Regions from separate parts of the Rhizobium sp. S96 genome, predicted to be linked through region 1. Evidence: predicted binding sites of a transcription regulator. Region 1 holds the regulator's gene; each other region holds the start of a gene.

The links. Region 1 encodes PhoB, which activates phosphate uptake and scavenging genes when phosphate is short. Its sites were predicted from a motif close to TGTCATNNANCTGTCAT; they were not measured.
Region 2: QTL94_RS17730 (DUF47 domain-containing protein) is a predicted target of PhoB. The motif match lies at 6,827-6,843, and genes of this name have one in related genera.
Region 3: phnC (phosphonate ABC transporter ATP-binding protein) is a predicted target of PhoB. The motif match lies at 1,964-1,980, and genes of this name have one in related genera.
Region 4: QTL94_RS11310 (BtaA family protein) is a predicted target of PhoB. The motif match lies at 2,319-2,335, and genes of this name have one in related genera.

Annotation. Positions count from the first base shown of each region.
Region 1 is NZ_JAUDRY010000003.1:272,741-280,667, forward strand. It holds gene QTL94_RS02330 (O-succinylhomoserine sulfhydrylase) at 1-96, shown strand, start outside; gene apaG (Co2+/Mg2+ efflux facilitator ApaG/CorD) at 316-708, shown strand; gene QTL94_RS02340 (Hsp33 family molecular chaperone) at 709-1,704, opposite strand; gene argF (ornithine carbamoyltransferase) at 1,797-2,714, opposite strand; gene QTL94_RS02350 (aspartate aminotransferase family protein) at 2,760-3,959, opposite strand; gene QTL94_RS02355 (GcrA family cell cycle regulator) at 4,381-4,917, shown strand; gene QTL94_RS02360 (aspartate/glutamate racemase family protein) at 5,074-5,724, shown strand; gene phoB (phosphate regulon transcriptional regulator PhoB) at 5,796-6,479, opposite strand; gene phoU (phosphate signaling complex protein PhoU) at 6,516-7,229, opposite strand; gene pstB (phosphate ABC transporter ATP-binding protein PstB) at 7,273-7,927, opposite strand, start outside.
Region 2 is NZ_JAUDRY010000015.1:21,305-29,231, forward strand. It holds gene QTL94_RS17690 (RBBP9/YdeN family alpha/beta hydrolase) at 1-140, shown strand, start outside; gene QTL94_RS17695 (hypothetical protein) at 184-381, opposite strand; gene QTL94_RS17700 (NUDIX hydrolase) at 588-1,061, shown strand; gene QTL94_RS17705 (MFS transporter) at 1,250-2,473, shown strand; gene QTL94_RS17710 (hybrid sensor histidine kinase/response regulator) at 2,598-4,547, shown strand; tRNA gene QTL94_RS17715 (tRNA-Asn) at 4,640-4,714, opposite strand; gene QTL94_RS17720 (hypothetical protein) at 4,832-5,128, shown strand; gene QTL94_RS17725 (inorganic phosphate transporter) at 5,129-6,133, opposite strand; gene QTL94_RS17730 (DUF47 domain-containing protein) at 6,133-6,774, opposite strand; gene QTL94_RS17735 (BA14K family protein) at 6,996-7,451, shown strand; gene QTL94_RS28475 (MgtC/SapB family protein) at 7,502-7,927, opposite strand, start outside.
Region 3 is NZ_JAUDRY010000003.1:564,491-572,417, reverse strand. It holds gene rsgA (ribosome small subunit-dependent GTPase A) at 1-636, shown strand, start outside; gene QTL94_RS03800 (hypothetical protein) at 827-1,450, shown strand; gene QTL94_RS03795 (hypothetical protein) at 1,476-1,805, opposite strand; gene phnC (phosphonate ABC transporter ATP-binding protein) at 2,036-2,881, shown strand; gene phnD (phosphonate ABC transporter substrate-binding protein) at 2,973-3,878, shown strand; gene phnE (phosphonate ABC transporter, permease protein PhnE) at 3,949-4,920, shown strand; gene phnE (phosphonate ABC transporter, permease protein PhnE) at 4,929-6,272, shown strand; gene QTL94_RS03770 (DUF1045 domain-containing protein) at 6,403-7,098, shown strand; gene QTL94_RS03765 (alpha-D-ribose 1-methylphosphonate 5-triphosphate diphosphatase) at 7,111-7,927, shown strand, end outside.
Region 4 is NZ_JAUDRY010000009.1:58,626-66,552, reverse strand. It holds gene QTL94_RS11320 (transglycosylase SLT domain-containing protein) at 1-816, shown strand, start outside; gene QTL94_RS11315 (serine hydrolase domain-containing protein) at 817-2,208, opposite strand; gene QTL94_RS11310 (BtaA family protein) at 2,382-3,626, shown strand; gene QTL94_RS11305 (class I SAM-dependent methyltransferase) at 3,623-4,291, shown strand; gene QTL94_RS11300 (glycoside hydrolase family 25 protein) at 4,422-5,219, shown strand; gene QTL94_RS11295 (lytic murein transglycosylase) at 5,302-6,543, shown strand; gene metF (methylenetetrahydrofolate reductase [NAD(P)H]) at 7,064-7,927, opposite strand, start outside.

The sequences.
Region 1 (7,927 bases):
ATCTCGCCGGGTACGCTGCGCCTGTCGGCAGGCATCGAGGATGGCGACGACCTGATCGAGGATTTCGCCCAGGCGCTCGCCAAAGTGAAGGCCTGATCACAACTCAGGTGGCCGGGTCGCCTTCGATCCGGCCATCTTCCGGCATGGCAACCCTGCCGCCGCTCGCGCCAGGCGGGCAAGATATTAGTCTTAACACACGAAAAAGTCGCGATTCCGAGCATTTAGACGCATTTAAGGGATGTTCGAAGTACCGTTTATTGACGTATCAGGGCTCTTATAAGATACCAGTAACGTATTGCGGCTAAGGTGTAAGGCATGTACCGCGCGCTGACACGAGACATTGAAGTGGTGGTGGAGCCCTTTTATCTGGAGGAGCAATCCGACCCGGACGACGATCGCTATGTCTGGGGCTACCGGATCGTCATCAGCAACAATTCCGATCTGACCGTTCGCCTCGTCAACCGCTATTGGAACATTACCGACCAGAACGGCATCGTCGATGAGGTGACCGGAGCGGGCGTGGTGGGCGAACAGCCGCGCCTGGAACCGGGCGATACCTACGAGTATTCGTCGGGCTGCCCGCTCGATACGCCGTCGGGCCTGATGTTCGGCCATTACCAGATGGAAACGGAAAAAGGCGAGCTCTTCGATGTCGAGATCCCCGCCTTCTCCCTGGATTCGCCAGGACTGCTCAGAGTCCTGAACTGATCACTCTGCAGCCTCGGTCACTTCCTCGACCTCATAGCGATAGGTCGTGGAGCAGAATTCGCAGGTAACCGCGATCTGGCCGTCTTCCTGGCTGGCTTCGATTTCATCCGCCGAGAAGCCCTTCAGTACGCCCTTGATCTTTTCGCGCGAACAGGAGCAGCGGTCGAAAACCGCGCGCGGTTCGTAGACGCGTACGCCGCGTTCGTGGAACAGGCGAAAGAGCAGCCGCTCGGTTCCGACCTGCGGATCCGTCAGCTCGTCGGCATGGATCGTCTCGACGAGCGAACGAGCCTCTGCCCAGGCGTCGTCTTCCCGGTGTTGGCTGGTGCCGGTGTCGCCATCGCCGCCATGCAGATCGGACTGGCGCATGCGCTCCGGCGCCTCCGGCAGGAACTGGGCGACAAGCCCCCCTGCCCGCCAGCGGTGGCGCGCCTTGCCCTTCTCGTCGCGATCAAACAGCTCGGCCGCCGCAAGGCGAACGCGCGTCGGGATCTGCTCGGACTGGCGGAAATAGGTGCCGGCGATATCCTCCAACGTGGCGCCGTCGAGCGCGACGATGCCCTGGTATGGCTGGCTGAACTTGCCCTGATCGATGGTGAAGGCCAGCATGCCCTTACCAAGCAGTTGCTCAGGCTCGGTCTCGCCGGCCGCGATGGCGGCGTCGAGAAGGCCTTGATCGAAGCGGGCATAGGCGCGCACGTTTTCCGGCGTCGAGAAGTCGGCGACGAGCAGGTCGACCGGACCGTCGCTCTTCGTCTGGACCGTGAATTTGCCTTCGAACTTCAACGACGTTCCGAGCAGCACCGTCAGCGCGATGACTTCGGCCAGCAGCCGGGCGACCGGCGCCGGATAATTGTGGCGCTCAAGAATGGCATCGAGCATCGGGCCGAGCTGGACGGCGCGACCGCGCACATCCAGGCCTTCGACCTGAAAGGGAACGACGTGATCATCGCCGGCGAAATCGAACTCGCCGAGCGTGGCTGCAGGTTCTGCCATGGTCTTCTCCTAGTCTGTGAGCGGCGGACAAAGGTGCCCATCCGCTCGCGCGGCCACAGGCCTTTTCGGCCGAATGTGGCATCCAGTATGGTTCAGATCGCGCCCAGGCACCAAGCAAGAATCGACTTCTGCGCATGAAGGCGGTTTTCCGCTTCATCGAAGACCACGGATTGCGGACCGTCGATCACCTCGTCCGTGACTTCCTCACCACGATGGGCGGGCAGGCAATGCATGAACAATGCATCCTTGCCGGCCTGCGCCATCAAAGCCGAATTGACCTGATAAGGCTGGAAGACGTTGTGACCCCGGGCCCGATGTTCCTGATTCATGGAGACCCAGGTATCGGTCACCACGCAATCGACGCCGGCAACCGCGCGGTCAGCATCGTGACCAAGCATGATTTCGGCGCCCTCATTGCGGGCCCAGTTCAGATAGTGATCCTTCGGCTCGGAACCAAGGGGTACGGCCATGTTCATGCGATAGCCGAACCGCGCAGCCCCTTCGATCAACGAATGGAGCACGTTGTTGCCGTCGCCCGTCCATGCAACGGTCTTGCCCTTGATCGGGCCCCGATGCTCTTCGAAGGTCATGATATCGGCCATGATCTGGCAGGGATGCGTGTCGTCCGTCAGCGCATTGATCACGGGAACGGTCGCATGTTCGGCAAGCTCCAGCAGCCGGGAATGCTCCGTCGTGCGGATCATGATCGCATCAACGTAGCGCGACAGAACCTTGGCCGTATCGCCGATGGTTTCAGCGCGGCCGAGCTGCATTTCGGTGCCGGAAAGGAACAGGGTTTCGCCGCCGAGCTGGCGCATGCCGACGTCGAAGGAGACGCGCGTACGGGTCGAGGGCTTTTCGAAGATCATCGCCAGCATCTTACCTGCCAGCGGCTTGTCGCCCTGGCCTGCCTTGAATGCCTGCTTGCGGGAAATAGCGTCGTTCATGATCACCCGCAGGTCGGAGGACGATACCGCGGAGAGATCGAGGAAGTGTTTGGGGGAAGCCATTGTCGTTACCTATTACGCCCGCCGTCAGGCCGGGCACCTATCCGTTCAAGCCGTCTTCTTGATCTTGGAAGCGCGAACGCTTTCGGCGGCACGCTCCAGTCGGGCGAGGCCTTCTCGGGCTTCATCGGCGGTGACCACCAGCGGCGGGAGAAGACGAATGACATTGTCGCCGGCGGGGATCGCCAGCAGTTGCGCTGCGCGGATCGCCTGCAGCAATTCAGACGATGGCACGGCGGCCTTGACGCCGAGCATCAGCCCTTCGCCACGAACATCCTCGATGACGTCGGGATAGCGATCCTTGAGCGAGGCGAGCCCCTGGCGGAACACCAGCGAGACGTCACGCACATGCTGCAGGAAGCCGTCTTCGAGAATAACGTCTAACACGGCATTGCCGACCGCCATGGCGAGCGGATTGCCGCCGTAGGTCGAGCCGTGAGTACCGGCCTTCATACCAGACGCCGCCTCAGCAGTCGCCAGGCAGGCGCCGAGCGGGAAGCCGCCACCGATGCCCTTGGCGACAGCCATGATGTCAGGCGTCACACCCGACCACTCATGCGCAAAAAGCTTGCCCGTGCGTCCGACACCGCTCTGAACCTCGTCGAGGATCAGCAGCAGGCCGTTTTCATCGCAGATCTGGCGCAGCGCCTTCATGAATTCTGTGGTCGCGGGACGGATGCCGCCCTCGCCCTGAACGGGCTCGATCAGGATGGCTGCCGTTTCCGCTGTGATCGCGGCCTTCACCGCTTCGACATCGCCGAACGTCACCTGGTCGAAGCCCGGCGCCTTGGGGCCAAAGCCTTCCAGGTACTTTTCCTGTCCGCCGGCGGCGATGGTTGCCAGTGTCCGGCCGTGGAATGCGCCTTCGAAGGTGATGATATGGAAACGCTCGGGGTGCCCCTTGGAGAACTGGTAGCGGCGCGCCGTCTTGATCGCGCACTCGAGTGCCTCTGCGCCGGAATTGGTGAAGAACACCTTGTCCGCGAAGGTCGCCTGCGTCAGGCGCTTTGCGAATGTTTCCTGGCCCGGGATTTCATAGATGTTGGACAGGTGCCAGACCTTGTCTGCCTGCGCCTTCAGCGCACCAACGACATGGGGATGCCCATGACCAACCGAGGTCACGGCAACGCCGGCACCAAAATCAAGATATCGCTCGCCAGTTTCAGTGATCAGCCACACGCCCTCTCCTCGCTCGAACCGCAAAGGGGCACGAGAGTAGGTATCATAAAGCGGCGCGGCTTCAGCCATGGCGCGATCTCCTGTCATTGGCTACATCGGACTCCGGCTAAAAAGGGGGTCCAGAAAATTAAAAATGCCGCCTTTCGGCGGCAAGCAGCACTATTTACTTTTCGCACTGCAATGTCAACAAAACTGAGGTTTTAGTGCATGCGTCAAGCTGGCAATCAGGGCGCCTAAATCTATCAACAATTAATGTTGCATAAATGACTCTCCGCCCCAGCAAGTTGGGGAAAACTTGAAATTCGATTCTCCGCGATTCAACCGACTCTTGTCACGGAGTCAGCCTCACACTAGGTTAAAACTCAATTACTAGACTGCATGCGGCGGAACTAGTCACCAAAATCGAGCAAGCGTTTCTTGCCTCGGACACGTCCGGGGCAACGGTGAAGGATTCTGCCTACACCAACGCTAATAAGGCGGAGACAGGGGCATGAACTGGACAGACGAGCGCGTTGAAAAACTGAAGAAGCTGTGGTCCGAAGGCCTGAGCGCCAGCCAGATCGCGGCACAACTTGGCGGTGTAAGCCGCAATGCCGTCATTGGCAAAGTTCACCGCTTGAGCCTGCCGGGCCGGGCCAAGGCCGGCGGCACGTCGACGGCGACAAGAACGCCGAAGCGCGCCACGTCGGCACCACGCGCTCCGAATTATGCATCCCGGATCACCGCCACCCGCACCGTCACCCGCCAGCAGGGCGCGACGATGCTGAAGGAAGAGATCGACATCGATGCGATCGAAGAAGTCAGCTACCGTCCTGCTGCCAACGTGGTCGTACCGATCTCGCGCCGCCTTGGCCTGACGGAACTCACGGAACGCACCTGCAAGTGGCCGGTCGGCGATCCGCTGAAGGACGACTTTCACTTCTGCGGCTGTGAATCCCCGGATTCCTCGCCTTACTGCACCTATCACCAGCGCATGGCATACCAGCCGGTGAACGAGCGCCGGAAGGCTGCAAACCGGGTCGCTTGATCCGGAAGCCGGATAAGGAATGCAAAACGGGCCTTCGCGGGCCCGTTTTTTGTTGACTGCGCAACGCGGACAGCGCTCGCATGCCATACCGGGCGCGCTGCGTTTCTGTAGGGGGATGCGTGTTGCGTTCGGCGTTCGCGCGCACTGGAGCATGCGGTGAAAATATCCTGCCTACATACGGCCGACAGCAACATTGCTGTATTCGAGGCCGCGGCACGAGAGATCGGCCTCGCCGAGGGAACGCTTGCCCATACGGTCCGGCCCGATCTGCTCGCAGACGCCGAACGCTCGGGTGGGCTCACCCGTGACATTGCTCATGAAACCGCTTCGCTGTTGCGATCGCTCGGTCGAACGGCTGATGCCGTTATCCTCACATGCTCGACCCTTGGGCCGTCGGTGGACGCATTGGGCGACACCGTGTCCATTCCCACCCTTCGCGTCGACGCTGCCTTGGCGGAACAGGCAGTTCAGGCTGGAGGCCGGGTCGTCGTTCTTTGCGCGGTTCAAACCACCGTGGAACCAACGGCGCAACTCTTCGCCACGGCAGCCGAGGCAACGCAAACGGCGTTCGAAGTGCGCTTGGTGCCGGGGGCATGGAATCTCTTCAAGGCCGGCAATCGTGATGGATATCTGGCGGTCATTGCCGAGGCGGCAGATGCCGCTTACCGCGAGGGGGCCGCGGCCGTTGCTCTCGCCCAGGCGTCGATGGCGGGCGCTGCCGATCTGGTCAAGGATGGTCCCAAACCCCTTAGCAGTCCAGCGGCGGGCCTGGCCGCCGCTGTGGCAAGCGTTTCGCGAGACGCCTGACACCGGCGGCTCGTTCCCTATGCCCGCAGGACGCCCCCAGCGGCCCGCTCTGCTGGCGGCTCGATGGAAGCCTAGGCTTCCATTGAGTATCCGGCGCCGCGAACGGTACGGATCACATCCTGCATGTTGGAGAAGTTCAGCGCCTTGCGCAGACGCCCGACATGGACGTCGACGGTCCGTTCGTCGACATAGATGTCGTGGCCCCAGACGCCGTCCAGAAGCTGCGAACGCGAGAAGACCCGGCCTGGCGAGGCCATGAGGAATTCCAGCAGGCGGAATTCCGTGGGCCCCAGGCGGACTTCGCGGCTCTTGCGATGAACGCGGTGGGTTTCGCGATCGAGTTCGATATCGCCGCACTTGAGGAGCGACGAGAGAACTTCCGGCTTGGCGCGGCGCAGCATCGCCTTGACGCGGGCAACCAGCTCGGGTGTCGAGAACGGCTTGACCACGTAATCGTCGGCGCCGGTGGACAGGCCGCGAACGCGTTCGCTCTCCTCGCCACGGGCCGTCAACATGATGATCGGCAGACGTTCGGTTTCCGGCCGCATGCGCAGGCGACGGCAGAGCTCGATGCCGGACACGCCAGGCAGCATCCAATCGAGGATCAGAAGGTCGGGCGTGCGCTCCTGCAGCCGGATCTCGGCCTCGTCGCCGCGCAGGATGGTGTCGACCTCGAAGCCTTCGGCCTCAAGGTTATAGCGAAGAAGCACGCTCAGGGCCTCTTCGTCTTCAACGACAGCTACTTTAGGTATCATTCGTTTCGGTCTCCTGGGGGCGCGGTCGCGGAACGATTATTCAGTGACTGCGCCGACGGTGTTGGCGGTATCGTCCTTCGGACGTTCGCCTTCCGGCTGGGCACCGGTGGCCATGTAGTAGATGGTTTCGGCAATGTTGGTCGCATGGTCGCCGATGCGCTCGATGTTCTTGGCGCAGAAGAGAAGATGCGTGCAGCTGGTGATGTTGCGCGGATCTTCCATCATGTAGGTGAGCAGCTCGCGAAACAGCGAGGTGTACATCGCGTCGATTTCCTCGTCGCGCTCACGGATCGACTTGGCGCGGTCCGCAGCACGGCTCGTGTAAACGTCGAGAACTTCCTTGAGCTGGACAAGCGCCAGCTCCGAGAGGTGCTCGAGGCCGCGAGCGAGCTTGCGGGGAACGCCGCTGCTCTGCACGGCGATGACGCGCTTTGCAGTGTTCTTGCCAAGATCGCCAACGCGCTCGAGGTCGGCCGCGATGCGGATCGAACCCATGATTTCGCGAAGGTCGGCGGCCATGGGCTGACGACGTGCAATGGTGATGATCGCCTTGTCGCCGATCTCGCGCTCGGCGTGGTCGAGGATCACGTCGTCGGAAATGACCTTCTGGGCCAGCGCCGTGTCGCCGTTCACCAGGGCGCGGACAGCGTCTGAAACCATCTGTTCTGCAAGACCGCCCATTTCCGAAATACGGCGGGACAGGAACTTCAGGTCGTCGTCGTAGGCGGAATAGATATGTGTCGATGCCATGGGGCTTATCCTTGAATGTCCTGAGGGTTACCGTTGCCGGAGATCAACCGAAGCGGCCCATGATGTAGTCCTGGGTGCGCGGGTCATCCGGGTTGGTGAACATCTTGTCTGTGTCGTTTTCCTCGACGAGGTTGCCGAGGTGGAACATGGCGGTACGCTGCGAAACGCGAGCCGCCTGCTGCATCGAGTGTGTGACGATGACGATGGTGTAGCTTTCGCGCAGTTCGTGGATGAGCTCCTCGACCTTGGCGGTGGCGATCGGGTCAAGCGCGGAGCACGGCTCGTCCATCAGGATGACTTCAGGGCTGACCGCAACGGCGCGAGCAATGCAAAGGCGCTGCTGCTGACCGCCGGAGAGGCCGGTGCCGGACTCGTGAACGCGATCCTTCACTTCGTTCCACAGGCCGGCACGCTGCAGGCTGTGTTCGACGATCTGGTCCATGTCAGCCTTGCTCTTTGCGAGGCCGTGGATACGCGGGCCGTAAGCGACGTTCTCGTAGATCGTCTTCGGGAACGGGTTCGGCTTCTGGAACACCATGCCGACACGGGCGCGCAGTTCGACCACGTCGATATCCGGATCGTAGATATCATCGCCGTCGAGCGTGATCTTGCCGGTGACGCGGCAATTGTCGATCGTGTCGTTCATGCGGTTCAGGCTGCGCAGGAACGTGGACTTGCCGCAACCGGACGGGCCGATG
Region 2 (7,927 bases), on a different contig from region 1:
GCCTGTGGAAGACCGAGCTGAAAAACATTGGGCTCGCCGGCCATATCAACATTGCCAGCGGTTTTGGCCGATGGGCTGGTGGCTACGCTTTGTTGGGCAATCTGAAAGAACGTGCAAAGGCGCCCCGCCGACGTGCCTGAGCGGCACGTGCTCGACCGTTGCCGGTAGGCACGCGCAATTTGCTTAATGTGTCGAGAGGGACGTTGTCGGCAAGAATTGCATGGCGTCGTCGCCCGAATTCTCATGGGCCTGCCTTGCGCGGCGTTCGCGGGCTGCGGTCTTCAGCAACCGGGCGAACGAAGTGAGGCTGGTACCGTCTGCGTGGAGCACCTGCCTGATGAGCGGGTCCCGCAAGATCTCGGATATCGTCATGTCCTGCATTGTGTCTACTCCCTTGATGGGGAGAACCTACCTGACGGTTGCAACGGGCAGATGTCGCGAGCGTGGCGGAAAAGTGGCGAACCTTCTTCCGGCAACGGCGCCGCCTGTCATCCACCTGTCACAGACAGACGTGAGCATCGCAATGCGATGCGGCGCTCGGCAAGAATGGCCATTGATCGCCTTGCGGCACGCAAGCAGGAGCAACCATGGCAGATGAGCGGCCCTTGGTCGAAACGCCAACCGATGTCGGTAGTGCGTCACCTCGTGCCCAGGAGGTCGCCCAAAGGGAAATCGCTCAAGCCGGCGCGATCTGTTTCAGGAAGAAGGCGAAGCAGCCGCTTGAGGTCCTGCTGGTCGGCAGTCGTCGCAACGGACGATGGGGCATACCGAAGGGGCACATCGAACCCGGCGAAACCACCCGCGAGACAGCCACCCGCGAAGCTTTCGAGGAAGCCGGTATCCGGGGGAAAGTGGCGAAGAAGATCGTTGGATCCTTCACCTATACGAAGGACAGCAGCGTCCTGACCTATCGCGTCGAGGTTCACATGTTGGCTGTAGCCGAGGTCTTGCGGGATTTCCCGGAGAAGGGCATACGCCGGACGCAGTGGGTTTCGATAGATGTCGCAGCCCGTGAAGTCGCCCAGCCGGGCCTTCGGCAAATCCTGCGGGACCTTTCCTGATATCCGAGCGATCCTCAAATTTTATGATGCGCGCCCGCGAAGCCATGCTTTTGCGCGGGCAAACACAATCACGCGAGGCCGGCGGCGAAACCCGTTGTTACCGTTGACAAGCGGTCTATTGAGGTAGAAAGGGCGCGTCAGACAACACTCATTAGGGCGCTATTGATCTCGCGCCGGACAGTCGTTCAATGGATACACTTCAAGCCCGGCAGGACAGCGTTCTGCGCCATCCCGGCTATCTGAATTTCGCCGCTTCCCGTGTCTTTTCCTCCCTGTCATTCCAATGCGTCGCCATCGCGATGGGCTGGATGATCTACGATCAGACCCATAGTGCCTTCGCGTTGGCCCTTGTCGGCCTCTGCCAGTTCCTGCCCATGGTCTTGCTGACCTTTGTCGTGGGCCACGTCGCCGACCGTTTCGACCGGCGGCGCATCGGCCTGGCGTGTCAGTTGATCCAGGCGGTCGTCTCGGCGTTGCTGGCGGTTGGTTGCTGGCAGAACTGGCTGGCGCCAGCTGGAATACTCTCGGCTGTCACGATCCTTGGAGCGACAGTCGCCTTCGAGCGACCAACCATGGCGGCGCTGCTTCCAAGCATCATGCCGTCGTCGATGCTGCAGCGGGCGATCGCAACCTCGACCTCGATGATGCAGACAGCGCTGATTGTCGGCCCGTCGCTGGGCGGACTGCTCTATGGTATCGACCCCGTTGCGCCCTTCGTGGTCGCAAGCGTGCTCTTTGCGATCGCAAGCATCAACGTCATCTCCATCAGAATGGAATGGACACCGGCCAAGCGCGAACCGGTGACCCTTACATCGATCTTCGCCGGTGTATCCTTCATCAAGAGCCGACCGGTCATGCTGGGGACCATCTCGCTCGATCTCTTTGCCGTTCTCCTCGGCGGGGCGACCGCGCTGCTGCCGATGTTTGCCCGTGACATTCTCCATGCCGGACCGTGGGGGCTTGGGCTGCTGCGTGCCGCGCCTGCGATTGGGGCGCTGGGCATGTCCATCGTTCTGGCGCGGCGTCCGCTGACCAGCAAGGTCGGTGCCAAGATGCTCTCGGCCGTCGCGGTGTTTGGCGTCGCGACGGTGGTTTTCGCGCTGTCGACGAATATCGCGCTGTCGATCGCCGCCTTGCTGGTGGTCGGTGCGTCCGACACGGTCAGCGTTGTCGTGCGCAGCTCCCTTGTGCAGCTGCTGACCCCGGACGAGATGCGCGGCCGTGTCAATGCCGTCAATTCGCTCTTCATCGGGACGTCCAACCAGCTTGGTGAATTCGAATCCGGCATGCTCGCGGGCATCATGGGTCCGGTTGCAGCCGGTGTGATCGGCGGCGTCGGCACAATCGTTGTGGTGCTCTTGTGGGCGAGACTGTTCCCCGATCTTCGTAAGGTCAAGACATTGCAAGGCTAATCCGAAGCCTCGCTGGCCAAGCAGAAGGTGGCTTTCCGCCTGCCTTGCGGCACATTTGTTTTCGGGTGCGCGGAACTTTTCTTCAAGCGCCGAGTTATCACCGGCTAAACACCTTGAGGGAAACATGTCAGCGACGGCTTCGACTGCGACGATCGCGTCCGCCTACGATGAGCGATATCGCCATAACGTAGGGGGACTGGCGGACTATACGATCTATTTCCTGGATGCCGCAGGCAGCGTCAGCAGCTGGGATGCCGCCGCTGAACGGGCGAACGGATATTCCAAGAGCGAAATCATCGGCCGCAGTTTCCTGTGCTTTTACTCACCCGAAGACCGTGCTGTGGGGCTCCCTGAGCGGGCGCTGGCCACCGCCCGGCTCGATGGTCGCTCGCAAAGCGAAGGCTGGCGTCTGAGGCAGGACGGCACGCGCTATTGGGCGAGTGCGATTATTGACGCCGTCTGGGGCGCGTCGGGCGATATCCTCGGTTTCGCGGTCCTCACCCAGGATCTCTCGGAACGCAAGACGGCTCAATCGGAGCTTCAGCAGAGCGAGAAGCAATTTCAGCTGCTGGTCCAAGGCGTCACCGACTACGCAATCTATATGCTCGATCCCGGTGGCCATGTTTCGAGCTGGAACTCGGGAGCCGAACGCATCAAGGGTTACACCGACTGCGAGATCGTCGGAAAACACTTTTCGACCTTCTACACGGAAGAGGATCGGGCCGCTAACATGCCTGGCAAGGCCCTGCAGACAGCGTCCGACGTCGGCCGGTTTGAGAAGGAAGGGTGGCGGGTCCGCAAGGATGGCTCGCGGTTCTGGGCCAGTGTCGTCATCGACGCCATTCGCGACGGCGACGGGCGCCTTCTGGGCTACGCCAAGATAACGCGCGACATCACGGAAAAGCTGAATGCGCAGAATGCGCTGGAGCGCGCGCGCGAGGAACTTTTTCACGCCCAGAAGATGGAAGCGGTGGGTCAGCTCACCGGCGGTATCGCGCACGACTTCAACAACTTGCTGACCGCAGTGCTGGGGAGCCTGGAGATCGCCCGCAAGCGTGCCGCCGACGGCCAGGACATCACGCCGCTGCTCGACAATGCGATCCAGGGCGCGCAGCGCGGCGCCAGCCTCACGCAGCGGATGCTGGCCTTCTCACGGCGGCAGGAGCTCAAGCTGGTCGCCGTAGACGTCATCGATCTCATTCAGGGCATGATGGACATGCTACAGCGCTCGATCGGCCCCACGATCTCGATCGAGAGCCGATTCGCCGCCGCGCTGCCGTTGGTAACGTCCGACCCCAACCAGCTTGAGAGTGCCATCCTGAATCTTGTCGTGAACGCGCGCGACGCGATGCCAGATGGAGGTGCCCTTGTTCTATCCGCGCGCCCGGTCAAGGTGGGTCCAAATGATGCCTCCCAGCTGAATCCCGGAGGGTATGTCTGCCTGTCGATAGAGGACTCGGGGCAGGGAATGGACGCTGAGACGCTTCAGAACTCCACCACGCCATTCTTTACGACGAAGGGCGTGGGCAAGGGGACGGGGCTCGGCCTCTCCATGGTGCAGGGCCTGATGGGACAATCCGGCGGCAAACTCGTCCTGCGGTCCTTTGTTGGGAGGGGGACGGTCGCAGAGCTGTGGCTTCCAGTGGCCGAGGACGGCCAGGAGAAGGAGCCAGCACCAAGTGACGCCCCGACGACGAGCGTAGACCAAGCCCTGACGGTGCTTGCGGTCGACGACGATGCTCTGGTGCTGATGAACACCGTACTCATGCTGGAGGACCTAGGATACACCGTGGTCGAGGCCCACTCGGCGCGCAAGGCGCTCGACGTTTTCCAGAGCAGCGGTCCGTTCGATCTCATCATCACCGACCACGCGATGCCCGGCATGACCGGATCGCAGCTGGCAGCCGAAATCAGGAAGCTGCAGCCAGATATGAAAATGGTGCTCGCCACCGGTTATGCGGAATTGCCCCCTGGCGGAGACGAGAAGCTGCTGCGGTTGGCAAAGCCATTCACCCAGGCACAGCTCGCTTCGGTGATCGCAAAAGCGATGACTGAGCCGACTGCGCTGAACTGAGGATGGGCGCGCCGCCGATGGCGCGCTTTCGTATCCATTTGATTTCAGGAAATAAAAAAGGTCTGCATTTTTCAATGCAGACCTTTTGAAACTGGCTCCCCGGGCCGGATTCGAACCGGCGACCTGTCGATTAACAGTCGAATGCTCTACCGCTGAGCTACCAGGGATCACCGCTCGCCGCGGTGTGAGTGGGCTAATACAAATGCTTGGCCGATTTGCCAAGCAGTTTTTTCAAAAAAATGACATTCGCTTGTATTCAGTTTGGTTATCCCCATCTCCTGTGGATGACTGACCAACGCACGAACCCCGGAAAACAAGGCGCCAGGCGCTTTGGCATCGATCATTCCACCGGCCACATCGTTATGGGTCCAACACGCATCCCGCTGCCACGATCGCGCGCTGCCCGCATGTCGATCGGCGGTTTGCTCGTTATTGGGGGATGTCTGGGGTTTTTGCCGATTCTCGGCTTCTGGATGATTCCACTTGGATTCGTCGTCTTGTCGCACGACCTGCACGCCGCCCGTCGGATGAGGCGGCGCTTCTCCGTGTGGTGGGAAAAGAGGCGGAAGTCCCGCCTCTGATCAGGCAAAGAGGCCCGCAGCCCAATAGAAGGCCGCAGCAATGAGCGCTGCAGCAGGAAGGGTCACGACCCAGGCGACCACGATGTTGCCCGCCAGGCCCCAGCGTACGGCCGACACGCGCCGTGCAGCACCCACGCCGATGATCGCACCGGTGATGGTATGGGTGGTCGAGACGGGGATACCGAGCCACGTCGCACCAAACAGCGTCAGCGCGCCGCCCGTTTCAGCGCAAAAGCCCTGCATCGGATTGAGCCGGGTGATCTTGGAACCCATCGTATGGACGATTCGCCACCCTCCGAAGAGCGTGCCGAGCGCCATTGCCGACTGGCAGGAGAGCACGACCCAGAGAGGCACATGGAAGCTGCCGCCAAGATATCCTTGCGAATAGAGCAGGATGGCGATGATACCCATCGTCTTCTGCGCATCGTTGCCGCCGTGTCCGAGCGAATAGAGCGACGCGGACACGAACTGAAGGATGCGGAAGGTTCGGTCGACGGCGAATGGCGTCTGTCGAACAAAGATCCAGGAAACTACAAGCACCAGGAAGAGCGCCAGCAGGAAACCGATCATCGGCGACATGACGATCGCGCCGGCGGTTTTCAGCAGGCCGCTCCACACGATGGAGCTGAAGCCGACCTTGGCAAGTCCTGCACCGACAAGGCCGCCGACCAACGCATGCGAGGAACTGGACGGGATGCCGAAGACCCAGGTGACGATGTTCCACACGATCGCACCCATCAGCGCGGCAAAGATCACGAGCGGCGAGACAATGGCCGGGTCGATGATGCCGGTGCCCAGCGTCTCGGCGACATGCAGCCCGAAGAACAGGAATGCGATGAAATTGAAGAAGGCTGCCCACAGGACCGCGTATTGCGGGCGAAGCACCCGCGTCGAAACGATCGTGGCGATCGAGTTTGCCGCGTCGTGAAGACCGTTCAGGAAATCGAAGAACAACGCAACCGCGATCAGGCCGGCGAGCAGCGGGAAGGCGAGGGTGGCATCCATCAGACGTTCTCGATCACGATGCCGCTGATTTCGTTGGCAACGTCTTCGAACCGGTCGACGACCTTCTCCAGTTCGCCGTAAATCTCGCTGCCGATGATGTAGGCCATGGGATTGGAGCTGCCGTGGCGGAGGAAAAGCTCCTTCAGCCCGCGGTCGTGCAGATCATCGGAATGACCTTCGACCCGCGTGACCTCTTCGGCGATCGCCGTGAGGCGCGGCGCATTGGCGTTGATCCGGTCGAGAAGCGGGATCGCTTCGGCAACGAGGTGCGCAGCCTTGACGATGGCGCTTCCCATTTCCTGCATGCGCGGGTCGAACTCCTTCTGCTCGAACAGGCGTATCGTCTTGACGGTCTTGTGCATCATGTCGATGGCGTCGTCCATCGACTGGATCAGATCCTTGATGTCGACCCGGTCGAACGGCGTGATGAAGCTGCGGCGGACTGCCTGCAGGACTTCGCGGGTAATGTCGTCTGCCTCGTTCTCGAGCGCGACGATGCGTTCGCAGTGACGCTCCGTGTCTTTGCCCGACAGCAATTCGTTCAATGCTTCGGCCGCGCCAACAATCGTGCGCGAGTGTTGGGCGAAGAGGTCGAAAAACCGGTCCTCTCGCGGCAGAAGTTTACGAAACCAGCTGAGCATACTATCCATCCGTGTGCTAATTTTTAGAGGCCCGTCATAAAATAGCGTGACATGCAATAAAAGTGTCACAATTGGACCAGAGCGATTCTTTTTCTGTTTGTTGCCTGCGGTTGCTTTCAAGCCACAAGCGGGATCCGACATGGAACATGCAGAGCCGCAACGCGTTGAAATGATAGGCGCAACAGCGCTATCGTTTCGCATCGCGTTGAAAGGCTAGGAAAATGAAACGGCTTGCGACAATCGTTTTGGCTATGGCGACGGCCTTTTCAGGCGTCTCGCCGGCATTCGCTGAGAACTCCCGGGACGAGCAGTCGGTGCAGAGCCGCGGCACATTTGGCGATTCAGGCGTCGACAATCATCGTTCGAATGGCTGCAACATTTATCGGTGCGGTGGACGATATCGGCACGGCTACAACAATCGGTACTATAACAACCGATACTATGGCAACCGCTACTACGGTCGGCATTACAACCATGACTACGACAATACTGGCGCGATCATCGGCGGCCTCGCTGCCGGCGCACTGCTCGGTGGCCTGATCGCTTCGCAGCCTTACGCTCGTTCGAGCGGGAACCCGCACGTCGACTGGTGCTACAGCCGCTATCGCTCGTATCGGGCTTACGATAACACCTATCAGCCGTATTACGGCCCGCGTCGCCAGTGTGTGTCGCCGTGATTGGAGGCATGGGCGCGCAGGCGACCGAATTTGAGCCTGCGTGGCCGGCCTCACACGTCGTGCTCGTACAGAACGAAACGAAGCACATCGAAGCTTTCTCGTAAGTTTCCGGCTAGCGCTTCCGTCATCACCGGTCTGTGACTTCGCCATCGCAAATCGAATGTGAAAATCCTGCGATCGTCCGCTCCCTGTCTGGTCGCTGTAAACCGAACCTCGCAATTGTATTGAGCCAGCGCCTTCGCAAGGCTATCCGCAGCAAGATCTGTCGCTGTCAGAACTTCGACTTTCGCCCGATGTCGCCTCGGCAACCAATCTTCCAGCGCTTTCAATGGGGATAGGAAAACGAACGCGACCGCCGTGCCTACGATGTCGATCTGTCCTCCACCGAAGCAAAGGCCAATCGCTGTCATGGCCCAGATAGTCGCCGCGGTGGTGACGCCGGTGACCAGATTGCCGCGGTGAAGAACCGCACCGCC
Region 3 (7,927 bases), 290 kb from region 1:
ATGGCGCTCGCCAATCAGGCGGGGACGGCGCCGGTCATCGTGCTGACCAAGGCTGATCTGGTGTCTGACGCCGAGACATACGAGGAGCAGGCAAAGGCGTTGCAGCGAGACCTTCCGGTGGTCGTGCTCAACGCCAAGAATGAGGATGCGGTGGCTGCGTTGGCGCCCTGGTGCCAGTTTGGGCAAACCATCGCGCTGATCGGCTCCTCCGGCGTCGGCAAGTCGACGCTGGTCAACACCCTCGCCGGATTGTCGGGCGAGGGGTCGCAGGAAACCGGCGGCATCCGCGAGCGCGACGCCAAGGGACGCCACACCACCACCGCGCGCTCCTTGCACGCCATGGCCAGCGGTGGCTGGGTCATCGATACGCCGGGAATGCGTACGCTGCACGTCAGCGATGTGGCCGAGGGTATCGATCTGGTGTTCTCCGAGATCACCGAACTCGCCCCGCACTGCCGCTTCCGCGATTGCACCCATGACCACGAACCCGGCTGCGCCGTGCAGGCGGCTGTCGACGCCGGCGCCTTGCCGACCGAGCGTCTGGCGCGCTGGCGCACCCTGCTTGCGGAAAACCGCAAGAACACGCCGCAGATGACCGGACCGCGCGGCAACAAGATCCTTCAGAAGAAGCGCTGAGGGCAGGCGAGGCGTCGATCTCCAGCATTGCCGCACAACACTCTGCCCTTCCGCCAGATGGGGTGCCTCACCGTTCTTTGATTGGCCGCTGTCGCGCACCGGCGATAAAGTCGCGGCCAATCGAAGATCGCATCCCTTCGGCAGCATTTTCGCCAGTTGCGTGCCGAGCGGCAGTCCCAGGGAGAGCACCATGACGCGCAATCACCTCACGAAGATCGTTCTTTCGCTTGCCGCCGGCGCCGCGATCGGGCTGTCGGCGCTGCATGGCGCCAATGCGGCCGACAGGGTTCGCGTTCACGGCACCGTCGAAAATCTCGATGGCGACACACTGAAGATAAAGGGGCCGGATGGCCACGACATCGCCGTGACCATGGCGTCCGGCTTGACGGTGCTCGGTGTCAAGAACGCAGCCGCCGCCGATATAAAAACCGGCGATTTCGTCGGTATCGGCTCCGAGCCGACCGCCAGCGGCATCAATGGCGCGGTCCAGGTCGTGATCTTCCCGGCTTCGATGAAGGGAACCGGCGAAGGCGACCGGCCCTGGAGCGTGAAGCCGAACGGTTCCATGACCAACGCAACGGTCGCCAACGCCGTCAAGGACGTCAACGGCCAAACCGTGACGCTGGCTTACAAGGGTGGCGAACGGAAGATCAATATCCCGGCCGGCACCAAGATCGTGGCGCTTGCGCCGGCCACACGGGACGACCTCAAGCCCGGCGCCGCCGTCTCCGCCCAGGGGACGAGCAGCGGAGACAATGCGCTCGCTGCCGATCGCCTCGCCGTCGGCCTCGATGGCGCAACACCCCCGATGTGATCTTTGGTGCACACCGGCACAGGACCTACTTCTCGTACGTCCAAAGCTCTGCATCCGCACGGATAGCGGTGACGAGCGACCGAGCCCTGGCATGGGCGTCGGACTGCGCTCCCAAGCCCATGTGATCGGCTTCGATGCTCATAAGGTAGCCGATGACGTCGATATCCGATGCACCCCGTCGCAATCGTCCCGCAGCTTCGATCAGATAGTCGTCGTATTCGTCCGCGAATGATCGGTTGTCGCCTTCGTCCCATTTGCTTCCTGTAGGCAAAAGCCCGATAGGGTCCCAAGTGGACCAGCCAATGTCACGCAATCTTGAGAGTTTCATCTTGGGTGGGGGCGTGGGCGAAGCCATTTCGATGTCCGTTGTGGTCGTTGTCGTGATGAGGCTACCCCAAGTTGCTAGCGTCTCCTATCGATTGGAACTGTCTCGTCGGCGCGATGCAAAGGGCATCTGCGCGCTGTCACAAATGAATTTGACCGAGCCCGATTGTGACAGAGGTTACACAAAACTGACATTGGAGCTTCATGAAGCAGGACTAATGCACTCCCTCATATCGCATCTGGACTATGAGGAAGAGCATGATGTTCGAACTGAAGAATGTCACCCGCCGTTTCGGAAAGAAGACAGCCGTTGATTCCGTGACGCTCGACATTCCTCAGGGGCAGATGGTCGGCATCATCGGCCGTTCCGGCGCCGGCAAGTCCACGCTTCTGCGCATGATCAACCGCCTGCAGGAACCGACCTCGGGCTCGATCCATTTCGCCGGTGTCGAAGTCTCGAGGCTCCGCGGCCAGGCGCTGCGCAACTGGCAGCGCGATTGCGCCATGATCTTCCAGCAGTTCAATCTCGTTCCGCGCCTCGACGTGCTGACCAACGTGATGCTAGGCCGCCTCAATCATCGCTCGACCACGATGAGCCTGCTCGGCCTTTTCACCCGCGAAGAGCGCATCCACGCGATTGCCGCCCTCGAGCGCCTCGGCATCGAACAGACGGCCCTGCAGATGGCCGGCACGCTGTCGGGTGGCCAGCAGCAGCGCGTGGCGATCGCTCGCGCCCTGATGCAGAACCCGAAGATGGTGCTTGCCGACGAGCCGATCGCCTCGCTCGACCCGCTCAACGCCAAGATCGTCATGGACGCGCTGCGCGACATCAACGAGCGCGAAGGCATCACCGTCATCACCAACCTTCATACGCTCGATACGGCGCGCAACTATTGCGAACGTATTGTCGGCATGGCCGCCGGTCGGGTGGTGTTCGATGGCAAGCCGTCCGAACTGACCGCCGATGCCGTCAAGCAGATCTACGGCACCGACAAGGACGGCGCCGGCATCGACGAGACGATGACTTCGACCTCGATCAACATTCCCGCGGCTGTTGCCGCCAATCAATCCGCCGGCTTGCAACCGCTGGCGCTGGCCGGTCTCTGAGAGGGGCGGCCTCGGATCGTAAGCCCGCGTTATGGGCGCACTTCTTCTTAAGCAAAGATCGCCGGGGACACCGGTCAATCAGGAGAGAACAATGTTGAAGAAAGCACTCTTTGCCGCGACGGCGCTGTTTGCGCTGGCCGGCGTCTCGCATGCTGCAGACCTCAAGGAATTCCGCGTTGGTATTCTCGGCGGCGAAAACGAAGCCGACCGCCTGCGCAACTACGCTTGCCTAGCTGACCACCTGAAGACTGAATTCGGCTTCGAGAAGGTTTCGCTCTTCCCGGCTGCCGACTATGACGGCGTTATCCAGGGTCTGCTCGGCGGCACGCTCGACTTCGCGGAACTCGGCGCTTCCGGCTACGCTGCCATCGCTATCAAGGACGAGAAGGCCGTTACCCCGATCCTGACGACCGTTCAGAAGGACGGCTCGACCGGCTACCACTCGATCGGTCTCGCCCTGAAGTCCGCTGGCATCAAGGACATGAAGGACGCCAAGGGCAAGAAGCTCGGCTACGCTGATCCGGACTCCACCTCGGGCTACCTCATTCCGCTGACGCAGATTCCGAAGGACACTGGCATGCCGAATGACCAGTACTTCGCTTCCACGCAGTTCAACGGCGGCCACGAAAACAACCTGCTCGCTGCCTACGACGGCAAGGTCGACATCGCTGTTGACGACTCCTCGGGCATCGGCGACTTCAAGGACGGCTACACCTCCGGCACCTTCCGCAAGGCTGTCGACAAGGGCACCGTTGACCCGAACAAGCTGGTTGAAGTCTGGCGCTCGCCGCTGATCCCGAACGGCCCGCTCGTTGTTCGCAACGAACTCGGCACCGAGTGGCAGGCAAAGCTCACCGACTTCTTCATGAAGCTGCCTGAGACCGACGCCAAGTGCTTCGCAGCCATCGAAGGCGGCGACTACCACGGCTACACCAAGGTTCAGGCCGATTTCTACAACGCCATTATCGACGCTCGCAAGGCTGCCATCGGCGGTTGATCGATCCTGATAGTTGGAGGGCGGCCGTAACAAGCCGCCCTTTTTCCTGCGAAGAAAGCGGACATCGTTCATGACTTTTGCCGATCCCAACGCCCACGCGCCGGCTGCGCCGCAAAGCGCCCAAGAAATCGGTGATGCCTGGAGCAAGATGGTGGCTCGCCGCCGCCTCTATACCGGTCTCGGGCTGGTGATCCTGCTGGCTGCCTTCGTCGCTTCCGTGCGGTTCGCGGACGAAAGTAATGCCGGCCACTTCTTCGACCGCCTGCCGCATCTCTTCGATTTTCTGAGCTGGCTCATTCCCAAGGATTGGAATGACGTCTGGCGTGCCCTGTTCGATATCGCAAGCCCGATCCAGAAGACCGGCGAGGAGTACAACTTCGCCGAGGGCCGGGTATATGTCTGGGGCGGTTTCTATATCCCCGAATATTTCGAGCTGATGATCATCACGATCAACGTGGCGCTCGTCTCCACCCTGATCGGCTTTATCTTCGCCGTGCCGCTGAGCTTCCTCGTGGCCCGCAATCTGGCGCCGTCCAATCCGCTGCGGATTGTCGCCAAGCGTCTGACCGAGTTCCTGCGCGCCTTTCCCGAGATCGTCATTGCCGGCCTGTTTTCGGCCATCCTGTCGATCGGTCCGGTTGCCGCGATCATTGCGGTCAGCCTGCACACCATCGGCGCGCTCGGCAAACTCTTCTACGAAGTCGTCGAAAACATCGACATGAAGCCGGACGAGGGCATGAAGGCCGTTGGCGCCAGCTGGTCGGAGCGTGTCCGCTTCGCCGCCCTGCCGCAGGTCATGCCGAACTTCGTCTCCTATGCGCTGCTGCGCCTCGAAATCAACGTCCGCGCCTCCACCATCATTGGTGCGGTCGGCGGCGGCGGTATCGGCGAGGAACTGAAGCTCTCCATCTCGCGTGGTTTCGGCGCCAAGACGGTGGCGCTGGTTCTCCTGCTTTTCATCACCATCGTTGCGGTCGACCAGTTCTCCGCATGGCTGCGCCGCCGCCTCGTCGGCGAGCACGCCTTCCTTTTGCAGCATTGAGGTCCGCCATGACGGTGATCGACGCCAACCGGATGCACGAGATCGAGCAGCGCTACCCGGAATATTTCAAGCGTTCCTTCAAGCAGCGCTTCGGCGGCCTGATGATCGTGATCGCCACGCTGGTCTACGCGCTTTACGCGACCTGGTTTTTCGACCTGCCGAAGCTGTTGGCGGATGCTCATTGGGAGCGTGTCGGCCTCTATCTCAGCCAGTGGGTGAGCTACGACGTGCAGCCGGAGTTCCGCATCAGCGACACGGGCCAGATTACCGTCAAGTATCCGCGCTTCTCGCCGCTGGGCGACGATCCGCATCCCGACTGGGTCGTCAACAACGCCGATGGTAGCGTTACGGCCTCCGTCAGGGGCACAAGCCGCACCGTTACTGTTTCCAGTAAGGAAACCGTCGTCACCGCTCACGGCATCAGCGTGCCGGTGGACGTGTCGAGCGGCGCTCCGAAGGTCGTCGGCCCGGTTCCCGCGTGGATGACCGTCTATGACGACAATGTTCTTGCCGATCTCGGTTTTGCCGGCGATGTCAGCATCTCCGTCGATCGCGTGAAGGTCCGCAAGCGTTTCCTCGGCTGGGCGAATTTTGTGTTCGACACGCAGTCGCCGTTCTTCGACAAACCGGCGAGCGAGGTCCTCAGCCTGATCGTTTCGGGACCGGAGCTGAAGCCCGGCCAGTCCAATCTGTCGCTTGCCTTCGACAATATCTGGCACAACAGCGCCTGGCAGCATGGCGACGTCTGGACCAAGCTGTTCCAGACCATTGTTATGGCCTTCCTGGGAACGTTGCTCGGGGCATTGCTCGCTTTCCCGCTGGCCTTTCTGGCCGCGCGCAATATCACGCCCAACAAGGTGCTCAATCAGGTCCTGAAGCGCTTCTTTGACTTCCTGCGCTCGGTGGACATGCTGATCTGGGCGCTGTTCCTGACGCGCGCCTTCGGCCCGGGCCCCCTGGCTGGCTCCGGTGCGATCTTCCTCACGGAAACCGGCACGCTCGGCAAGCTCTATTCCGAAGGCCTGGAAAACGTCGACAACAAGCCGCGCGAAGGCATCAAGTCGACGGGTGCGTCCACCGTACTCACCCATCGCTACGGCATCATCCCGCAGATCGTCCCGGTCTTCGTCAGCCAGACGCTCTACCAGTGGGAATCGAATGTTCGCGGTGCCACCATCATCGGTGCTGTCGGCGCCGGCGGTATCGGCCTCAAGCTATGGGAGGCAATGCGCACCAACGCCAACTGGGAAAACGTCGCCTACATGGTGCTGCTGATCCTGATTGTCGTCTTCCTCTTCGACATGGCCTCGAACGCGCTGCGCCACCGGTTGATGGGCACGAAGGCACACTAAAGCGTGGAAATCTGGCGCCGCCATCATCATTCTGTCACGGAAATCTTTTAGCCGGAAACCAGCTTGCGGCGGGTCGTCAAATCACTGAAGACTGCGATCCGCATTCCGAACGATTTCCAGGATACCAGCCTTGCGCTACGCACTTTATTTCACGCCGCCGAAGGATGATCCTTTGAACGGCACGGCCGCGCTCTGGCTCGGCCGTGACGCCTTTTCCGGCGAAACTTATCCGGCTCCCGATCATCCGGAGCTGCCGGCCGCCGAACAGTTCGAGCTGACCGCAGAGCCTCGCCGCTACGCCTTCCACGCGACGATCAAGGCGCCGTTCCATCTGGCGGCCTCCGTCACCGAGAAGGATCTGATCCAGGTCGTCGAGGATTTCGCGTCTCGCACGCCCGCCTTCGAAATTCCCGAGCTGGTGCTCGGGCAACTCGGCAAATTCTTTGCCTTGGTGCCCGCTTTCGTGCATCCGCCGCTTCAGGATTTTGCTGCATCGGTGGTAAAATCCTTCGAACCGTTTCGCGCTGCGCTGTCGGATGCCGATATCGCGCGCCGCAATCCGGAGAAACTGAGCGAGAGCCAGAGAGCCAATCTGTTGCGCTGGGGCTATCCCTATGTGATGGATGACTTCGGTTTTCACATGACGCTGACCGGCCAGGTGCCGACCGAGCGTGCCGGCACGATGAAGGCCATTCTGGCGGAGCGCTTTGCCGCGTTCACCGGGCGGCCGCTGCCGATCTCAGGCCTGGCCGTTTTCGTCGAGGAGGCGCGCGGCGCGCCGTTCAAAGCCCATTCCTGGTGGCCGCTCGCCGGCGCCAAAAACTGAAAGACCTAGTCGATGACCAAAGAAACAGTCTTCTCCAATGCCCGCATCGTTCTCGAGGATGAGATCGTCGAAGGTTCGGTTCTTGTCCGCGACGGCAAGATCGCCGATATCTCGACTGGCAGCTCCCGCGTCGGCGAGGATTTCGAAGGCGATTATCTGATCCCGGGTCTCGTCGAACTGCATACCGACCATCTCGAAGGTCACTATTCGCCACGTCCGGGTCTGCGCTGGCACAAGACGGCCGCGATCCAGGCTCACGACGCACAGATCGTCACCTCTGGTATCACCACGGTATTCGACTGCCTGCGCATGGGCGCCGACGAAGACGGCGGCTTCGAGCATGGCGAGATGCGCGAAATGGCGGATGCCATCCAGAAGGCCGAGCAGGAAGGCCGCCTGCGCGCCGAGCACCTGATCCACCTGCGCTGCGAAGTCTCCGCCGGCAATGTGCTGGAGCACTTTGCCGATTTCGAGAATGACCCCTACGTCCGTCTCGTATCGCTGATGGACCACGCGCCGGGCCAGCGCCAGTTCCAGACGATGGATCAGTACATCTTCTACTACCAGAAGAAGCGTGGTCTCACCGATGCCGAGTTCGCCGAGTTCGTCGATCGCCGTGTCGCGGAATCCGAGCGCAATTCGACGCCGCATCGCGTCGCCATCGCCAAGGTCTGCGCCGAACGCGGCATCACCGTCGCCAGCCATGACGACGCGACGCTCGCCCACGTTGACGAGGCGATCGAAAACGGTGTGCGCCTGGCCGAATTCCCGACCAGCTTCGACGCCGCCAAGGCCTCGCATGAGAATGGCATGAGCGTGCTGATGGGCG
Region 4 (7,927 bases), on a different contig from region 1:
GCGGACCTGATGGCCGAGCAAATGGTCATCCCAACACCGAAGCCCGGCGAAGATGCGACGTTCGCAGCCATTCCCGCAGGCGAAGGCACGCCTGCCTCGTCCACGATCGCCGATCAGATAGCGCCGTCGGTTGCGACAGCCGCCATGCCGGTCACCGATCCGGCTCAACCGGGTGCCCAGCTCCAGCCCGCAGCCTATGCACAGATTCCGCTCACGCCCGAGATGACCGCGATTCAGTCGGTCGTCCCGACGCCACGGCCCGGTACGCCGTCTCCGTCTACCCAGCTTGCTTTCGCAGCGACACCGCAGAACGGCGCGATTGCCGCACTGTCGGCGATCGATACGACCCCGCACGCGATGATGGACTATGGCTTCGACACATCCGGCCCGATGGATCCGCCGACAGCACCGCCGATGTTCAGCGATGACGACACCGACGATGGCGCTCCGACTGTGGAAAAGAGCGAGATCACGAAGATCATCGAGAAATACTCGAAGATCTATCAGGTCCCGGCATCGCTGCTTCACCGCGTCGTTCATCGCGAAAGCCGTTACAATCCGAAGGCCTATAACAAGCGCGGTTATTTCGGCCTGATGCAGATCAAGTACAATACTGCCAAGTCCATGGGTTACGAGGGACAGCCGGAAGGCCTGTTTGATGCGGAAACCAACATCAAATACGCCGCGAAATACCTGCGCGGCGCATGGCTGGTGTCGGATAGCAGCGAAGACAATGCGGTCCGTCTCTATGCGCGCGGCTACTATTACGATGCCAAGCGCAAGGGCATGTCCGACGTGGCCCAGGGCAGCTACTGATCAGGTCGACTGATCGCCTGCCGGCAAGACCGCCAGAATTTCCTTCAACAGTGATTGCGATGTGTATTTGTAGCTGGACGGCGTCAGTCCCATTCTGACGACAACGAGCTTGGCGGATGGCACAATCGCAGTGCTCTGCCCATCATGCCCTTCCATCCAGAAGGTGTCGGACGGAAGCCCTGCCTCCGCATTGGTCACAGCACCGGGCAACTTTGCCCATGCTTGGCCAGCCGTATAGCGTCCGTCGGATGCCTCCGTCGGCGTTCGCATCATGGCGACAAATCCCTCCGGCAACAGCTGCTGCTCTTTCCATTTCCCATCCATCAGCAGGAACTGACCGAAGCGTGCCCAGTCCCTTGCCGTTGCGTAGAGGTAGGAGCCGCCAGCGAAGGTTCCGTGCGCATCCACCTCAAAGACCGCACTCGACATGCCGAGAGGCCCGAACAGCGCCTGCCGCGGATAGTCAAACGCGGTCTGCGGGTTACCGACGCGATCCATCCAGACCCGCGAGAGCAACACCGACGTGCCACTCGAGTAGTTGAACGTCCCTCTGTCGGCCTCTTTCAGCAATTTGCCGGCCGGAAGCTGCGTCTGATCCGTATTCAAGTACAGCATGCGCGTGACATCGGAGACGATGTCATAGTCTTCGCTGAATTCGAGACCGCTCTCCATCGCCAGCAGATTTGCGACAGTGATCTTCGATCGCCAGTCGCCCGCCCATTGTGGCAGAAGATTTGCGTCGTCGAGCCCGACCTTGTGCTCTTCCATCGCACGCCCGAGGATGGCCGCGTTGACCGTCTTCGTCATCGACCAGCCGATGAGCGGTGTCGTTGGCCCGAATCCGTCACCGTAGGTTTCAGCCACGATGCGCCCGTCATGAACCACGACGACGGCACGCATCCCCTCGCCCGTGAGCGCGGATCTTGTCAGCAGCGTTGCGATTCGCTGATCACCGTCGTCGGCGACATCATCGCCATCGGGCCAAGGCGCACGGCGTTCTGCGAGCGGCTGGCGAGGTTCGTCGGGAACCGAGCGCCGCGCCGCCTCAAAGTCTCCGTCGGGCACATTGGCGCAGCCGAAGGTCCCACGATAGACCGCGTAGTTCGGCGCAAGCCATCCGAGGATGCGCGCCGTCACCCGCTTTTCCTCGCGATCGATATCGACCCGAACCAGCTTCAGCAGCGGATTGCCCGGAGCCTGAACGTCCTTGGACAAGATCGCATCGGGATCCCGCCCAGCGATAAAGACGTTTGAACACATGATCTTAGCGGCATAGCCATCACCGACCTTGAGGAGATCCGACAGGGTCACGAAAAGCCAGGCAGCGCCAACGACAATTGCGGAAACGGCCACAACGGCCAGTGTTTTAAGGATACGTCGCAGAAGTCGCATATGTCTCCTCCATCGCCCTAGAGAAGCAGGAAATCACGCGACACGGAAGCCCCCTGAACGTTGGCACCGCCAGCACTCCTAAAATCCCACTCGATCGCGTCCACAGCCCGCGTCATCAAACTGTAGTCCCGGCGCGCTAAACGCCCTGAACGCTAAATGGGTGAAAGACTCACATGACGGAATTTGCACCGGATGCCGGCTTCCGCAAGAACCGGAAACTCAAGGCAGCCCTTCTCCGCCACAAGGCACTTTCCAAGGACGGCCTCTCGGAGCGCCTGTTCGGATTGCTGTTCTCCGGCCTCGTCTACCCGCAAATCTGGGAAGACCCCGATCTGGACATGCAGGCGATGGAGCTCCAGCCCCACCATCGTATCGTCACGATCGGCTCCGGCGGCTGCAACATGCTCGCCTACCTCTCCAAGAGCCCAGCCTCGATCGACGTCGTCGACCTCAACCCGCACCACATCGCCCTCAATCGCCTGAAGCTCGCGGCATTCCGCAACCTTCCTGGCCATGCCGACCTCGTGCGCTTCCTTGCCCAGCCGAACGAAGCCACCAACAGCAGCGCTTTCAATCAGTTTCTCGCGGCAAACCTCGACGAGACCACGCGCAGCTACTGGAACGGCCGCAAATTCGGACGTCGGCGTATCACCGTATTCGACCGTAACATTTACAAGACGGGCCTTCTCGGCCGCTTCATCGGCGCCGCCCACCTGCTGGCGCGCCTGCACGGCATCGACCTCACCGAGATCACCAGAACCCGCTCGCTTCGCGAACAGCGCCAGTTCTTTGACGAGAAGATCGCTCCGCTGTTTGAAAAGCCCATCGTCCGCTGGATCACCAGCCGCAAGAGCTCGCTCTTCGGCCTTGGCATTCCGCCGCAGCAGTATGACGAGCTGGCAAGCCTTGCCGCCGATCAATCGATCGCGCCCGTCCTTCGCCACCGCCTGGAAAAGCTCGCCTGTCATTTCCCGATGCGCGACAACTACTTCGCCTGGCAGGCGTTTGCGCGCCGCTATGCGCCGGCCGGCGAAGGTCCGCTGCCGACCTATCTGAAGCCGGAGCACTATAAAACGATCCGCGACAACATCGACCGTGTCGGCGTTCACCACGCAAGCTTCACTGAACTGCTCGCGCGCGAACCGGCCGCATCGCGCGACCGCTATGTCCTGCTCGATGCCCAGGATTGGATGACGGACCAGCAGCTGAACGACCTATGGACGGAAATCACGCGCACGGCCCGAAGCGGCGCCCGGGTCATTTTCCGCACGGCGGCTGAAAAGAGCATCATTGAAGGACGGCTGTCGCCGGCGCTCCGCGACCAGTGGACTTATCTGGAAGATCGCTCGCGCGAACTCACATCCCTAGACCGCTCGGCGATCTATGGCGGCTTCCACATCTACGAGAAGACGGCGTGAGCAAAGTCGAAACGACCACCGCACCCTCCGACGATCATGCCGGCCTTATGGACGGCATGTACAGGTACCAGCGGCATATCTATGACCTCACCCGCAAATACTACCTGCTCGGCCGTGACCGCACCATTCGCGGTCTCAATGTACCGGTCGGAGGCACCCTGCTCGAGGTCGGCTGCGGGACCGGCCGCAACCTGGCGCTCGCGCACCAGCACTTCCCTCAGGCGGCCCTCTACGGCCTCGACATATCACAGGAGATGCTGATCTCCGCGCGCAAGACGTTTGCCGGCAAGGCAGTCGTCCCGGAGTTCCGCGTGGCCGATGCCACCGCTTTCACGCCAGGCGAATTCGGCTGCACGGGTTTCGACCGGATCCTGGTCTCCTATGCGCTATCGATGATTCCCGATTGGGAGCGTGCGATCGCGTCTGCCATCGCCGCGCTCAACCCCGGCGGCGAGTTGCACATCGTCGATTTCGGCCAACAGGAGCGCCTGCCCGGCTGGTTCAGAGCGGTCCTGAAATCTTGGCTGTGCAAATTTCATGTCACGCCGCGCGCCACCCTGCGTGAGGCACTCCAGGTGCAAGCCACTGAAAATAATGCGCAATTGCGCTTCACTTCGGTCTATGGCGGCTACGCGTGGCAGGCGTGCATTATTACCAAGCGCTAACATTTCGCTTGAAACTAACCGATTTTTTACGTTGATATGATTAAAAGAGGGGCATCTCTCTGCTGGACGCGTCTTTCACGAAGGTCGAGCTGTGGGGCACAAAGATCATTCGGTTTACGATGGAACACCTATGCGCCGGCTCCTGTTTTGCGTCTTGCCGTTGGCTGTCTTGCTCGCCGGCTGCACTTCGTCGGGCTATGACTATCTCGAAACAGCGTCCGTAAAGCCGAAAACCCGGTTCCAGGACACCGATCCGCAGGACTTCGGACCGAAGCATCCGCAGCAGAACCCTGTTCACGGCATCGACATCTCCAAGTGGCAGGGCGATATCGACTGGCAGACGGTCAAGAATTCCGGCGTTGCCTTCGCCTTCATCAAGGCCACGGAAGGCAAGGATCGCGTCGATTCTCGCTTCAACGAATACTGGCAGCGTGCCCGGGCGGTCGGCATCCCGCACGCCCCCTATCATTTCTACTACTTCTGCTCGACGCCGGATGAGCAAGCCGACTGGTTCATCAGCAACGTGCCGAAGGAATCCATGCGCCTGCCGCCGGTGCTGGACGTTGAATGGAACTCGGAATCCAAGACGTGCCGCCTCCGCCCGGATCCGGCGACGGTACGCGCGCAGCTGCAGCGCTTCATGGATCGGCTCGAGGCCTATTACGGCAAGCGCCCGATCATCTACACCTCCGTGGACTTCCACCGCGACAATCTGGTCGGATACTTCCAGGACTATCACTTCTGGGTCCGTTCGGTCGCGAAGCACCCCGAAGTCACCTATGCCGACCGCCGCTGGGCCTTCTGGCAATACACATCCACGGGTGTCATTCCCGGCATCAAGGGGCCGACTGACATTAATGTGTTCGCTGGTTCGGCGAAGAACTGGAACAACTGGGTAGCGGCGGTTTCCAAAGACACGAATTCTTAGTAACGTCCCGCCTTCTTTCTTGCTTCTGTCACAATCATTTGGGACATCGACAGCAATTTTAGCAATGACGAGGATTAAAGCTATGTTCCGCACGCCCGCAAGCCGTTCTGCGCTCGCTCTCCTGTTCGCCGCCGGTATCGCCACGGGTGCTGCAGCACAAACAGCGGCACCTGCCGCTCAGGCTCCCGCAGCAGCTGCCGCACCGGCCCCTGCCTGCGATGGCGACCTCTCCGCGTTCCTGGCTGGCGTCAAGGCCGAGGCGATCGCTGCCGGCGCATCCGCCGAAGCAGCCGACAGGGCGCTTGCCGGCGCACAGATCGATCCCAAGGTGATCAGCCGCGACCGCGCCCAGGGTGTGTTCAAGCAGACCTTCCTGGAATTCTCGCAGCGCACCGTGAGCCAGGCGCGTCTTGATATCGGCCGCCAGAAGATGAAGCAGCACGCCGACGTCTTCGCTCGCGCGGAACAGGAATTCGGCGTCCCGGCCGGCGTCATCACCGCCTTCTGGGCGATGGAGACCGACTTCGGCGCCGTGCAGGGCGATTTCAACACCCGCAATGCCCTCGTGACCCTCGCTCATGATTGCCGCCGCCCCGAACTTTTCCGCCCGCAGCTGATCGCACTCATCGAGATGGTTCAGCACGGTGACCTCGACCCGGCAACCAACACCGGCGCCTGGGCCGGCGAAATCGGCCAGGTTCAGATGCTGCCGCGCGATATCGTCGCCTACGGCATGGACGGTGACGGCGATGGCCACGTGCGCCTCAAGCAGAGCGGCCCGGACGCCATCCTGACCGCCGCCAAGTTCATCCAGCACCTCGGCTTCCAGAAGGGCCAGCCGTGGCTGCAGGAAGTCACCATTCCTGAAAGCCTGCCCTTCGAGAAGTCCGGCCTCGGCGGCACGATGACCGCTGGCGAGTGGTTCGCACTTGGCGTCAAGCCGCGCAACGGCGACACGAGCTTCGGTAGCCTGCGCGGCGACCTGGTGCTGCCGCAGGGTCGTCTCGGACCTGCCTTCATCGCCTACCCCAACTTCGGGATCTATCTCGAGTGGAACAAGTCGTTCATCTACACCACCTCAGCGGCTTACTTTGCGACCCGGCTTGCTGGCGCGGAGCCCTACCTGAAGGGCACCCCGGAACAGGGCCTGACCAACGACCAGATGAAAGAGCTTCAGACCAAGCTCGACACCCTCGGTCATGATGTCGGCGCGATCGACGGCATTCTCGGCTCGGGCACGCGCATAGCCATCCAGAAGCAGCAGCAGCGATTGGGTATGCCTGCCGACGGCTGGGCAACGCCAGCCCTGCTCGGCGCGCTCTGAGAACAGGCTGAAATCTACTGCAAAAGCCGGGCCATTGGCCCGGCTTTTCAGTTTCCGGATTTCCCTTATGTTTTCAGCGGGTTCGGGGGCGCCCTGATCTTGCCGCAGCGGTAAACGCCGCATTCGCCGGATTTTACACTTCGTTAAAATCTGTGAATAATTTCGTACCCAGGTTTTCTATTGAATTTCAGATGCTTGGCGCTTCCAGCGGCCCAGCGATGTGACATTTTCGCCGCACCGCAGCATAAAATGTGCTTTTCAAGCGTCGTTTTCCCGACATATTATCCGGCTGTTAACGCGAGGAGACAGACATGGGACTCACACGATCCTTGAATGTCCTTTTGATCGGTGCGGCGTTTTTATTTGTGTTGTCGATGCTTTTCATCTGACCTGCCTGCCGCCCGAAATGGACTATGCCGAGACTCCTGAGTAGCGAACATCTCTGCGGAATTAAAAAAGCGCATGCCTTGAGAGCATGCGCTTTTTTAACGTCTGGAGTGTCCTGAACGACCCGGCAGGTCTATGCGGCGGCCCCGGCCTTTTTCGTCGCCTCGCGCTTGAAGCCGAGGTTAGTCAGAACCGCCGATACCAGCGGCGCGCGGTTCATCGTATAGAGATGAAAATCCTCGATCCCCCGGCGGGCAAGATCTTCGATCTGCTCCGCGGCGACCTCAGCAGCAACTTTTGCCCGCTCTTCCGGCTTGTCGTCGAAGCCCGCGAAGCGCTCGTCGAGAAATTGCGGAACGACGGTGCCGCAGGCGCCGGCAAAGCGCTTCAGCTGCGTCAGGTTCTGGATCGGCATGATGCCCGGGACGATCGGGATGCGAATGCCGGCCGCCCGGACCTTTTCGAGGTAACGTTCGAAATTGTCGTTGTCGAAGAAGAACTGTGTCAGTGCGCGATCGGCACCGTTGTCCGCCTTGCGCTTCAGCATCTCGATGTCAGCGGCAGTGTCGCGGCTTTCCGGATGCTTTTCCGGATAGGCGGAGACCGAAATCTCGAAGTCGCCGATATCACGCAACCCGGCAACAAGCTCGGCCGCATTGGCGTAGCCGCCCGGATGCGGCTGGTAAGGCGCACCGACGCCGCCAGGCGCATCGCCGCGCAGTGCGACGAAATGCTTGACCCCAACATTGCGGAAGCTGTCGATGACGCTATGCGTCTCTTCCTTCGTCGCACCGACACAGGTCAGGTGCGAGGCTGTGGCAAGCGGCGTCGCCGAAAGGAACCGCGAGACTGTCGCCAATGTCGGCGCCTTGGTGGTGCCACCGGCGCCGTAGGTCACCGATACGAAGTCCGGGTTCCAGTCCTGCAGCTCGTTGACCGTATTCCACAGCTGGCCTTCCATCTCTTCCGACTTCGGCGGGAAGAACTCGAAGGAAAT